Regions from separate parts of the Salinicoccus sp. ID82-1 genome, predicted to be linked through region 3. Evidence: riboswitches for the same ligand, from Rfam matches in the RefSeq annotation. Region 3 holds a riboswitch; each other region holds the start of a gene.
The links. Region 3 has a riboswitch for thiamine pyrophosphate ahead of tenA (thiaminase II). Riboswitches for the same ligand answer to the same signal wherever they lie in the genome.
Positions count from the first base shown of each region.

Region 1 (3,116 bases), on a different contig from region 3:
CAAGGCACCTCTCAGGAAGGTGCAACGACCGAAGAGGATGACTATTGGGCACCGGAAGATGGTAATGGTTCCGAAAGCATCCAGGAGGACAGTACAGAACAGTACAACTACGAAGAAAGCACTGAACAGTACAATTATGAAGAGAACACTGGCGAATACTACGAGGAAAGCACGGAGGAGTACAACGGCACCGGAAGCTACGACAGCTATGATCGTGCGCAAAATGAAGTCTAGGAGCGGATGATGATGAGAAAAACCTACGACAAGGAAACGAATATCAATGAAATGTTCGATTACCTGGATGATCAGATCAAGCACAGCGGCCAGCCTGCCATAGAGGATACGTACTACTACCAGAACCATGAGCACAAGGAGATGTTCCTCTCCATCCGGGGGTACTTCGCGGAAGCGCTGAAGAATCCCGAGGTGGATGCGGCATGCTACATCATCGCCATGCCGGACATTTACCGCCGCATCAACATTTTCGAGCTGACCTTCCCGATGGACTGGATCAGGGAGGATGAGCGGCTGTCGGCACCTTTCAAGGAACTGAAGCCGCACATCCAGTATCTCGCACTTGCAGCAGCTGAAGCGAGCGGCATGAAGTTCAACACCAAGCCTGCCCTGTCGCTCGGTCTGGCCTATTGGAACCTGGAACAGCTCAAGATCTTCTGGCAGTTCACCGCCATCCGGCGCAAGAATGCAATGTAGGAGGAATTTCGATGGAAATTAAAGTCGCAGACAACAATATCCTGTACAACCAGTGTCTTGCCATCCGTAAACGTGTCTTTGTAGAGGAGCAGAATGTGCCGATGGACCGTGAGGTCGATGATTATGAAGACGTGGCCACACACATACTGCTGATTGAAGAGGAACCGGTCGGCACTGTCCGTTACCGTCCGGCCGATGACGAAATGATCAAAGTGGAACGTATGGCTGTGCTGCCTGAAGCACGCGGCAGAAGCCTCGGCCGTGAACTGATGGCATTCGTCCACTCCCATGCACGTGAGACCGGCTATACCCGTGCCAGGCTTGGTGCCCAGGTGCATGCCATCGATTTCTACAGGAAGCTTGGCTATACTGTCTCCTCCGATGAATTCATGGATGCCGGCATCCCGCATGTGTACATGGAGAGGGATCTGACAGAATAGAATCATCAGGCGTCTTTCGAGCAATATGCCCGGAAGACGCCTTTTTTCATTGTCCGGATTCTGATTCCTGCACCTTGGACTTGATTTGTCGCCATGGTATAATGGACATATCAATAGAATATTTGATGCATAGGGGAGCCGTATGAGGCTGAGAAGGCATGACCTGACCCTTTGACCTGATCTGGATAATACCAGCGTAGGGAATGTGTAGCGCATATACGGCACTCGTGTATCGTCTTACAGTTCTTGACGCCTCCAGATACGGAAGGTGTTTTTTTGTATTCCCATTTCTATCGGATGCAGGACACCGCCATTTTGAGAGGAGTTTCCATATGAAGAAGATTTTATTTCCCATCATTCTTGCACTGTTTCTTGCCGCATGCGGCAATGGCGACAATGCCGATGATGGCAGTTCGGCAGAAAACGGAGCACTGGAGGAGATTACATTCGTCCTCGACTGGACGCCGAATACGAACCATACGGGCATCTATGCCGCACAGGCGGAAGGATACTACGAGGAACGCGGGCTCGACGTGAATATCGTTCTGCCGGGTGAAGCGGGTGCAGAACAGACGGTTGCCACCGGCAATGGCGACTTCGGCATCAGTGCCCAGGAGAACGTCACCCAGGCCCGTCTCCAGGGTGTCGATATCGTATCACTCGCTGCAATCATCCAGGACAATACATCAGTCCTTGCCTCACCGGAGGAGTATGGGCTCGAGACGCCGTCCGACCTTGAAGGACAGACATACGGCGGCTACGGCTCGCCGATCGAGGAGGAGACGATTGCGTCCATCATGCAGGCGGACGGTGCGGATATCAGCGAAGTAGATATTCTGAACATCGGCGACACGGACTTTTTCACAGCTGTACAGCGTGACGTCGACTTTGCCTGGATCTACTATGGCTGGACAGGAATTGAAGCGGAGCTCCGCGACTTCCCGCTCAATACGATCGACTTCACCGAGTATTCGGATGCACTCAATTTCTATACCCCTGTACTGATGACGAACCAGAACCTGATCGACAGCGACCCGGAGACTGTCCGCGCGTTCACCGAAGCGACGGCGGAAGGCTACCAGTTTGCGATGGAGCAGCCTGAGGCGGCTGCGGAACATCTGATCGAGGCTGAGCCGGACCTTGATCCGGAACTCGTCAGGGCGAGCCAGGAGTGGCTGGTGGACGTCTACCAGGGCGATGCGCCATACTGGGGATATCAGGCACAGGATGTGTGGCAGAACTACAGCGACTGGATGTATGAAAATGAACTGATTGAATCGGAACTCGATGTGGAACAGGCATACACGAACGAATTTCTGCCCGGAGCTGAATAAATTGGAGGAATAGTAAATGCGACGACTTTCATCATGGCGTGTCGGACCGCCGATTCTGGCGATACTTCTGATACTGGTCATCTGGCAGCTTGCGGTAAGTATTTTCAATATTGCCGACTGGATGCTGCCAAGTCCCATCCAGATCATCCAGGAAGGCATTGCGATCTATCCGAGGCTGCTCGGGCATACGCTGTCGACCATACAGATTGCGCTCGGCGGATTCGCCATCGGTGTCTTTGTCGGCATCGTCCTTGCGGTAGTGCTCCACCTCATTCCGCAGGCGAGGCAGAGCCTCTATCCGCTCATGGTACTGTCGCAGAACATACCGATCATCGCACTGGCGCCACTATTGGTACTATGGTTCGGATTCGGCGCTCTGCCGAAGATTCTGATCATCACACTCGTCTGCTTCTTTCCGGTCGCCGTGTCGCTGATCGACGGATTCCGCCAGACCAGTCCGACACTCAGGAACTACATGCAGATGATCGGTGCCAGCCGCCGGCAGATCTTTTTCAAGCTCGAATGGCCGAGTGCCCTGCCCTACTTCTTTTCAGGGCTCAAAATCTCCGCCACCTACAGCGTGATGGGCGCCGTCATCGCCGAATGGCTCGGGGCGCAGGAAGGGCTTGGT
Region 1 is NZ_JAGFLY010000003.1:48,328-51,443, forward strand. Features, by position in the region: gene J4760_RS08035 (LCP family protein) at 1-234, shown strand, start outside; gene J4760_RS08040 (DUF2538 family protein) at 244-711, shown strand; gene J4760_RS08045 (GNAT family N-acetyltransferase) at 723-1,151, shown strand; TPP riboswitch at 1,273-1,371, shown strand; gene J4760_RS08050 (ABC transporter substrate-binding protein) at 1,484-2,485, shown strand; gene J4760_RS08055 (ABC transporter permease) at 2,502-3,116, shown strand, end outside.
Region 1: linked by a shared signal. The riboswitch ahead of J4760_RS08050 (ABC transporter substrate-binding protein) and the one ahead of tenA (thiaminase II) in region 3 are both predicted to bind thiamine pyrophosphate.

Region 2 (3,116 bases), 410 kb from region 3:
TGCTCAGAACCCAGAAAATCCGCGGAGAAGATCATACAATCCTGGATGCACTCGAACGCCAGCATTCTCATTACGCAATGCATATCGGCCAGATGATGTTCATCGGCAAGCAGATCAAGGGGTCGGACTGGCAGTCGCTGAGCATTCCGAAAGGACAGTCTGAACAGTATCTGAACCCTGGAAAATAAAGAAGCAGCATGCATGTAAGAAAAATAAGTCGAACAGCCCAATTAAACGTTTCCTTTCACCGTCTGGGCGGGTAAGTGTACAGAAATCGATTGATGGAGGTTTCTCAAATGGAAGAGACATGGCGGGCAGTGGATGTTTATTTCGAGGAAAAGCTGGCGACGACGGATGAAACGATGGAGCATATTCTGAAGAAGAATGAGGAAGCGGAGATGCCGTCGATCGAAGTATCGCGTGCGCATGGAAAGATGCTTCATCTCATGGCCAAGATGGCGAAGGCCAAAACGATTCTTGAAATCGGTACGCACGGTGGATTCAGTACTGTCTGGCTGGCGCGTGCATTGCCAGAAGAGGGTCGCATGGCAACATTTGAAGTGAATCCGAAGCATGCCGAAATGGCAAGGGAAAATATCGAATCCGCTGGTATTTCAGCGGAAGTCGAAGTCATTGAAGGCGAGGCGCTGTCGACGCTGCCCTCAATCCTTGAAAAAGGCTACCCACGCTTTGACTTCATTTTCATTGATGCGGACAAGGAGAACAATTCCGAATATCTCAACTGGGCGCTGAAGCTGTCAAAAAAGGGCGCAACCATCATCGTGGATAATGTAGTGCGCCGCGGAAAAATCATCGAAGACACAGACGAAAAAGCAGTGCCGCAGATCCGCGACATGTTCGACCAGCTCTCGAAGGACGACCGTATCGAGACGACTGCCATCCAGACTGTCGGTCAGAAAGGCTACGATGGATTTCTGATGGGCGTCGTAAAATAAAGGAACCCTGGGTGACCATTCACCCAGGGTTTTCATCGTGCATCTATTTCTTGCTTGAGGGGCTGTTCGCCGAGATGGTGAATGTCGTCGTCGTATGACTGACCACTTCCTGCACCTTGGTGAAAGCCTCTTCGATTGCATTGAATATATCATTCACTTCTCCATCCAATCGAGTGGAATAGTGGCTGGGACTGACTTCTACGCCGCGCGCCTTCGACAGGTCGATCTGCTCATAGATGACATCCATGTAGCTGGTTGTGTTCATCGGGTAGAGCGCAAATTTGCAGCCGGCCTTCTGCTGGATATCTGCAACAGCCGGTTCATTCATGCGTTCTGCCGAAGCATCCATATACGTATCACCGGAGGAATCGCCTGGACATCCGATTGAGAATGTGCCACTCATCTCCACGTGCTTCCCGGTCTTTGCAGCATGCAGATAGACTGCCTTGACCACATCGAATACATGCTCGACACGTCCACGCACACATGTTGTGACATCATCCGTATCCCGCCAGACTTTCGACATGTCCACCGCATCCAGCGAACCCAGGATGACATCCACAAAATCATCGCTCATTACACTCAAGTTGAACTGGCAGCCTGCTATTCTTTCCGTGCCGCATTCTGTTGCCATACATCATACCTCCAAAGTCTGATTGAAAATAAAAAACTGCACTCCCCGAGGAAATGCAGCAGAGGTATGGTGCTCATACCCGCCGCACTTTCCCACGCTGGTGTTATCCAGATCGGGTGTTGAGGGTCCGGAAATCCCGTCTCAGCCTTTGACAGCTCCCCTAGTGCACATCGGTATGCAGTTTTCATTTCACCTTCAATGATAGGGAAACCGGCGAAAAATGTAAAGCGCAACGCAATGATTTACTGAATGCGGTTCCACCGATATATTTTACAATTTTTACTTATTATGCATATAATGGGGCGTGTTCAAAAAAAAAAAAGATTCTGACTATATTTCACAGGAGAGAGGTAGAAGCAGTGAATATCGAAATGATAGAGGATTTACGCAATAGAAAAGACCTTTTGACTTCTGAATGGATTATCATATCGCTCGGATTCAAGAACAGAAGGGCGCATGTTTTCAAGGTGAAGAACAATAATTTTTTCCAGAAGAAAATTAAGGATGAGATGAAGAAACTATCAGACCTTGGACATTCTACTGAGTGGCTTAAAGCCGACTTCATCATTTCGGAAGAAGAGGTGCCTTTCTCGCAAGTGCTTAGCAGTATGCAGCAGACACGCCGCAATTATATCGACTATGGCATTGCCTATGACAAGCACTATAGCCTGGCTTTCCTGCCCGAGGAAATCAACGCGAATGCTTTTGTCAGACCGGTCCCGGGAGATAGGAAAAAGAACCTGTTTGTATGTGAAAGGAATATCAATACATATCTTAAGAAGTACAAGGCCTATAAAGGCATTTATTTTCACAAAAAATACATGAATAAATCGGTGATCCGTTTTCAGACCAGAGGCTATCTCGTTGAAGGAGACAAGATGTTCGAACTGAATGCCGGAGGCAGTATGCATGGCATCAGAAAGATCGGCGGCCATCAGAAAAAGTCCGAGTACCGCAGACTGATACAGACCGCAACTCAGTATTTGAAAGATCAGATAGACACCGACGACAGATATGAATACGGCAAATTTCCCCATTTCGATAAACGGATTGGGTTCTATAACGTGCTCAGACATACTTCCACAACATACTCCCTTCTTGAAGGGTTGGAGTTTTTGAACGATAAAAAAGGGATAGAGTGGGCAAAACTCACAATCGACCATCTGCTTGAGAACTTCCTCTACACGGATCCGGAAGACCCGGAATCCGCTTATATTTTTGATGACACCAAGATGAAGATCAGATGCTCGAAGATCGAGAGGTGGTTGATTCGGAATACATCAATGAAACAATGGATCGTCTGAAAATATATGGTTCTGTCGTCAAAGGATGCAATTTTTCAGGCAGTACGTTCACGGATGCAGATTTGCTGGATGTTCATTTTATGGATTGTGATCTGTCGAACGTCAATTTTTCCAAAGCTTCCATCCATCGGGTGGAATTCACCAACTGCAAGCTCGTCGGCAGCGGTTTTGATAAATGCTCCATTAAAAACCTGATGTTCAAAGATTCCATATTGAATCTGG
Region 2 is NZ_JAGFLY010000001.1:90,001-93,116, forward strand. Features, by position in the region: gene J4760_RS00475 (DUF1572 family protein) at 1-188, shown strand, start outside; gene J4760_RS00480 (O-methyltransferase) at 297-956, shown strand; gene J4760_RS00485 (Ykof family thiamine-binding protein) at 1,000-1,590, opposite strand; TPP riboswitch at 1,663-1,762, opposite strand; partial or broken gene J4760_RS00490 (poly(glycerol-phosphate) alpha-glucosyltransferase) at 1,950-2,709, shown strand; gene J4760_RS00495 (pentapeptide repeat-containing protein) at 2,834-3,116, shown strand, end outside.
Region 2: linked by a shared signal. The riboswitch ahead of J4760_RS00485 (Ykof family thiamine-binding protein) and the one ahead of tenA (thiaminase II) in region 3 are both predicted to bind thiamine pyrophosphate.

Region 3 (3,116 bases):
CAACCAGTGGACTTTGTATTTTCAGTTTCTCTATACGTTTCATATTCTAGTCTCCTCTATAGCTGAAATGGTTCACCGGGCCGTTGCCCTTTCCAATTCCAGGATTATTTCTGATTGCTGAACTGATATACTTCTTCGCCAGCCTGAAACTTTCTTCAAGTGTTTTGCCCTTTGCAAGTTCTGCAGTGATGGCTGCTGAGAAAGTGCAGCCTGTTCCGTGTGTATTCGACGTTTCAATACGTGGTTCGGAAAGTTCGATGGTGGTGTCTCTTGTGAACATATAGTCCACGGCATCTCCTTCAAGATGCCCCCCCTTTATGATGACACTCTGAACACCGATTTCCTTCACAAAAATATCCGCAGCTTTTCTGATATCCGTGGCATTTTCAATTTTGATGCCTGCTATCTTTTCCGCTTCGTGGATGTTCGGTGTCACACTGGTGGCAGCGGGCAGCAGGGTCTCTCTTAGAAAATCGATTGATGCCTCCTCTATCAGTGCATCTCCGCTCGTGGCAATCATGACTGGATCGATGATGTACGGTATATCATACTGGTCTGCTGTTCGAGCAATAATTTCCATCATATCGACTGTTGCGATCATACCGCTTTTCATTGCGTGAGGCATTTCATCACTGAAGACGCTGTACAGCTGTTTTTCCAGAAAATCGACTGACACATTGAAAACATCCTGGACACCCATAGTGTTCTGGGCAGTCAGCGATGTTACAGCAGCCATCCCATATACACCACGTGAATGAAATGTCTTGCTGTCGGCCAGTATCCCTGCACCGCCTGTCGGATCATTACCGGCAACCGTCAGAGCAATTGGAAATCTAGACATTGATACCCACTCCATCCCATCGTTCTTTGGTGGCAGCCATATTGAAGAAACGTCTTTCATGCTCTGTGCTTTCGACATAGTTTTTCTTGAGCACGTCCACTTCTTTTTCAGCCATATGCATTGCGGCATCATCGATGATGCTGAACATGACATCTACCGTATCGTTCATATCATTCGCATAAAACTCGAACCACTTCCTATATGGATGGTCCGCTGCAAAAGTATTCTGTTCCATTGCCATCTGTCCGAGTCTGCGGTAGACATAGGGGCATGGTGCCATTGCACTGATTGCATACGCAATGTCCTCTCTTGTGCAGGCGTTGAAGTACATATGCTTGATATAGTGGTCTGCTGATGGATACCATTCTCCATTTTCTATGATATCTTCATACGGTCTGTTCACTGCACGTGCCAGAACAGCGTGCGCCTCGCTTTCTCCATCCAGCAGGAAAGTCATCTGGCCCATCATGAACCTGACCGTCTCCTTTGAATCCGTCTTCGACATCAGCATTGCGTAGAGCTTCGCAAATTCTTCCAGATACAACGCATCTGCACGCAAGTAGTGCATGACGGCATTATCATCAATATCTCCATGGACCAGCCCCTGTATGAATGCATCCGTATAGATGGCTTCGATCATTGGTTCGGTTTCTTTCTTCAATATCTCGCTCAGCATAGCATTTCTCCTTTTTACATAGTAAAAACCCATTTCCAGCATAGGAAATGGGTTCAGTAAGAAGACAAGGAATATCCGACCAAACCACTTCTCTACGCTGGCATTATCCAGATCAGATCAAAGGGATCAGCCACATGGCTGTCTCAGCAGAATTGCACCCCTAGTGGTACTGCTATTCAATTATCTTGAATGTTAATGGAGACGAATGGAAAAGTCAACTGTTAACCACGCGAATATATGCATATTGACTGTACATTTTGAACGTATATACCTGATATGTTACAGTGGGAGTGTAGGCGTCTTTAAACAGCCATGTAAAAAATCTATAAGGAGGATATTATGTCTGCCAATAAGAGTGTCATGTACATTCTCATCGGCATCGCTGTAATTGCAGCAATTACAGGCGGAATCAGCCTGATGAATGACAGTACCCCAAGCACTGGGCAAATTCTAGCACTGGTAGGTTTTGGTGCGATACTTGTTGTTGCTGCACTTGGATTCATCGTCAGACTCTTTACTAGAGGAAAATAGTTTGATGCCAGCAACCATTAGTAATCCCCCCATGATACTTCATGGGGGGATTCATTTTATTGTTTATTTTATTGTCTAATTGGTTTTTTCAGCAGTCCGAGAATCAACGCTGAAACGGCTGTACCGATAAGGAGTGAGACAAGAAACATGAGTTTTCCTTCTCCGATCGTCAGGGCGACAAACAGTCCACCGTGTGGTGCATTGATGGATGTTGCGAATGCCATGGCGAGTGCGCCTGCTGTTGCAGAACCGACGACCATGGATGGAATGACTCTCAGTGGATCGGCTGCTGCGAACGGGATGGCACCTTCTGTGATGAATGATGCCCCCATGATGACGTTTGTCGGACCGGAAGATCTCTCAACTTCCGTGAATCTGTTTCTGAATACCATTGTGGCAACTGCGATGGCAAGTGGTGGTACCATACCTCCGATCATTGCTGCTGTGATCGGTTCAGGGTTATTGGCGGAAAGTGCTGCAATACCGAATGCATAGGCTGCCTTGTTGATCGGACCGCCCATGTCGATGGCCATCATGCCGCCGACAATGGCGCCGAGCAGTACAATGTTCGTTCCACTCATGCTGCTGAGTGTCGTATTCATCCATTCGTTCAGTGCTGTTGCTGGCGGATCGACAATATAGTACATGATGACGCCGGTCAGGAATACACCGACCAATGGATAGAGCAGGACAGGTTTCAAGCCTTCAAGTGCCTGTGGCAGGTTTTCCATCACTCTCTTTATACCGACCATCAGATAACCGGCAAGGAAACCGGCAATCAGACCGCCGAGGAATCCTGAGCCCATTGTCGAAGCCATGAGTCCACCGATCATACCTGGTGCGAGACCTGGACGGTCGGCGATGCTCATCGCGATGAAGCCGGCCAGTATTGGAATCATCAGCTGGAATGCGTTGCTGCCGATGAAGTTGATCATTTCGGCAATCGGGCTGTACTCAACGCTCTCAGGATCTGCTGAATTGATACCGAACATGAAGCTGATGGCGATCAGTATACCACCGGCAACAACGAACGGCAGCATGTTGGATACACCATTCATCAGGTGCTTG
Region 3 is NZ_JAGFLY010000001.1:500,518-503,633, reverse strand. Features, by position in the region: gene thiM (hydroxyethylthiazole kinase) at 1-43, opposite strand, end outside; gene thiD (bifunctional hydroxymethylpyrimidine kinase/phosphomethylpyrimidine kinase) at 47-841, opposite strand; gene tenA (thiaminase II) at 834-1,517, opposite strand; TPP riboswitch at 1,590-1,689, opposite strand; gene J4760_RS02505 (hypothetical protein) at 1,857-2,048, shown strand; gene J4760_RS02500 (PTS fructose transporter subunit IIABC) at 2,117-3,116, opposite strand, start outside.

Region 4 (3,116 bases), 160 kb from region 3:
CATCGACACAGTACCTTGCCGCCTTCATGATGGTCGGGCTGTCGCAGCGCACGGTGTACAAGCTGCGCTCGAGACTGTTTTCGCATATGCAGAAACTGCCGGTACGCTTCTATGACAAGCGCCAGCACGGCGAACTGATGAGCCGGATGACAAATGATATCGAGACCATTTCACAGACGCTCAATACATCATTCATCCAGTTCACGACAAGTGTCGTCACACTCATTGGGACCATCAGCGTCATGATCTATCTGAGTCCATTGCTGACCCTGCTCACGGTGCTGATCATTCCTGTACTGATATTCGCTGTCGGCTTCATCACACGGCGCACCGGTCCGCTCTATAAGAAGCGGCAGCGTGCCACAGGTGAACTGAACGGCTACATCGAGGAGATGGTCTCCGGCCAGGAGATCGTCAAAGTGTTCTCCCAGGAGGAGACGGCGATCAAGAACTTCAACGAAAAGGCCGGCAGTCTTCGGGACATTACATTCTGGGCATTCCTGTATGCCGGGTTCATTCCTAAAGTGATGAATATGCTTAATAATATCAGCTTTACGATTGTTGCGGGTGCCGGCGGGCTGCTGGCGCTCTCGGGCACTGGCCTCGTCACCATCGGAACCATTGTGGTATTCGCCGAGTATGCGAGGCAGTTCACCCGTCCGCTTGCCGACCTGTCCAACCAGTTCAATCAGGTGCTGTCGGCCATCGCCGGTGCTGAGCGTGTATTCGGCATCATGGATTCCGAAACCGAGAACGACCATGGAAAAATTGAAGATAAGACCATCAAAGGCGAAATCGAGTTTGACGATGTCTCCTTCTCCTATGATCCAGAGCAGAAGACACCGACGATCAGAAATCTAAGCTTTAAGATAGCAGCCGGTGAATCCGTGGCACTGATAGGTGCCACAGGCGCAGGAAAGACGACTGTCATGCAGCTGCTGGCCCGGTTCTATGAAACGGATTCCGGCCAGGTGCGGATCGATGGAGAGGATATTCTCGACTATGCCCGTGCCACTGTACGCTCCCAGACGGCATTCGTCCTGCAGGACCCATATCTCTTCGAGTCGACCATCCGGGAGAACATCCGCTATGGGAAGCTCGATGCGACGGATGACGATGTTGTTGAGGCCGCCAGGCTCGCCAATGCCCATGACTTCATCGTCGAGCTTGAAAACGGCTATGACACCATCCTTGAAGCGGATGAAGGTTTCATTTCACAAGGACAGAAGCAGCTGATTTCGATTGCCCGCGCACTGATCACGGATCCCGCCATTCTGCTGCTGGATGAAGCGACGAGCAGCATCGACACTGTGACGGAGCTGAAAATCCAGGAGGCACTGGAACGGCTCATGAAGGACCGCACAAGCATCATCATCGCCCATCGGCTCAATACCATCAAGGCGGTGGATCGGATCTTCGTCATGGATCTCGGTGAACTGGTCGAAAGCGGCTCTGAGCAGGAACTTCTCCGACAGGAGGGGCGCTACTACCAGATGGTGTCAGATAATAAATAGCTTCACAAATCATCAGAAGTGTATTACCATGGATACAACCGAATAAGAAACGACCACTAGGGGTGTCCGTTTGGACTGAGAATCACCCTCATTACCTGATCTAGATCATACTAGCGTAGGGAAGTGGCATATTTTCCTATAAATATGCACACCACTCCGCTAGTGGTGTGTTTTTTATTTGGAAAATAATGTCTGGAGGGTTTTACCATGGTAAGAAAAAACGGATTGACATTGACCGATGTACTGGTCACGGTCGTCATCGCACTCGTGTTTGCATTCATCTACTCGATATGGGGTGGTGTCTATACGGCACTCGAACCCCTTGGTCTGCATCTGAACCAGCTGCTTTACGGCATGTGGTTCATCGCAGCAGTCGTCGCCTACCTGATCATCAGAAAGCCAGGTGTGGCACTGATTGCTGAATTCGCAGCCGCGTCAGGGGAGACGATCGTCATGCTGCAGTTCGACGTCATGCTGATCGTCTATGGATTGATCCAGGGACTGGCGTGTGAAATTGTCTTTGCAGTCGTGAAGTATAAGAGCACTTCGCTGATGGTGGCAGTTGCGGCTGGTGTGGCAGCGGCGCTTTCAACATTGCCGCTCGACTGGTATTACGGTTATCTTGGACAGCTTGCAACGTGGAATCTGCTGCTCATGTTCGGCTTCAGAGTGCTGAGTGGTGCACTCATTGCCGGCGGACTTGCCCATCTGCTGTACCAGGGGCTGAAAGGAACCGGCGTACTGAAACTGGTCGGACAGAAGGCCACAGCCGATGAAGGACTGTAGGAATGGCCATCGCAGTCAAAAACCTCAGATTGAAGTTCCCGGAGGCACAAGCGCGCCTGTTTACAGACCTTGAACTCACAATAGAGGATAAGGAAAAGGTGCTGATTGTCGGACCGAGTGGCTCAGGCAAGAGTACTCTGCTCAACGTTCTCGGGGGACTCATTCCGAACGTCATCGATGTACCGATGAAGGCCGATCAGCTGGAGCTTCCGAATTCCGGTGCCTATGTCTTCCAGGATCCGGATTCCCAGTTTACGATGCCCACGGTGGCAGAGGAGCTTGCATTCATCATGGAGAACAGGCAGGTCGAAAGAGAGGATATGGACCAGAGAATCGTGCAGATACTCAGTACGGTCGGTCTTGATATCGATCCCGCTGCAGCCATCCACACACTGTCCGGCGGCATGAAGCAGAAGCTTGCCATCGCAAGTGCACTGCTGCAGCAGGCGGACACGCTGTTCCTGGATGAACCGACGAGTATGCTCGATGAGGGGTCTGCCGAACATTTGTGGGAAACCATCCAGCAGATGTGGGACGGCCGCACGGTAGTAATCATCGAGCACCGCGTGGAGAATATATGGGATAAGGTCGACCGTGTCATACTCATGGATGACCAGGGCCGGATCGACAGGATAGGGCCGCCGGATGAAATGCTCGAAAACCACCGGGATGCACTTGATGCGTTCGGCGTATGGCATCCTGAATCCTGGCACAATGCTCCACGTCTTCCTGAAATAAAAGCACAGTCGGATGTACTGCTAGAAGCCCGCGACCTGGTGGTCAGAAGAGGGAAAAGGCAGCTTCTGACCATCGATG
Region 4 is NZ_JAGFLY010000001.1:337,527-340,642, forward strand. Features, by position in the region: gene J4760_RS01670 (ABC transporter ATP-binding protein) at 1-1,514, shown strand, start outside; TPP riboswitch at 1,563-1,653, shown strand; gene J4760_RS01675 (ECF transporter S component) at 1,722-2,300, shown strand; gene J4760_RS01680 (ABC transporter ATP-binding protein) at 2,303-3,116, shown strand, end outside.
Region 4: linked by a shared signal. The riboswitch ahead of J4760_RS01675 (ECF transporter S component) and the one ahead of tenA (thiaminase II) in region 3 are both predicted to bind thiamine pyrophosphate.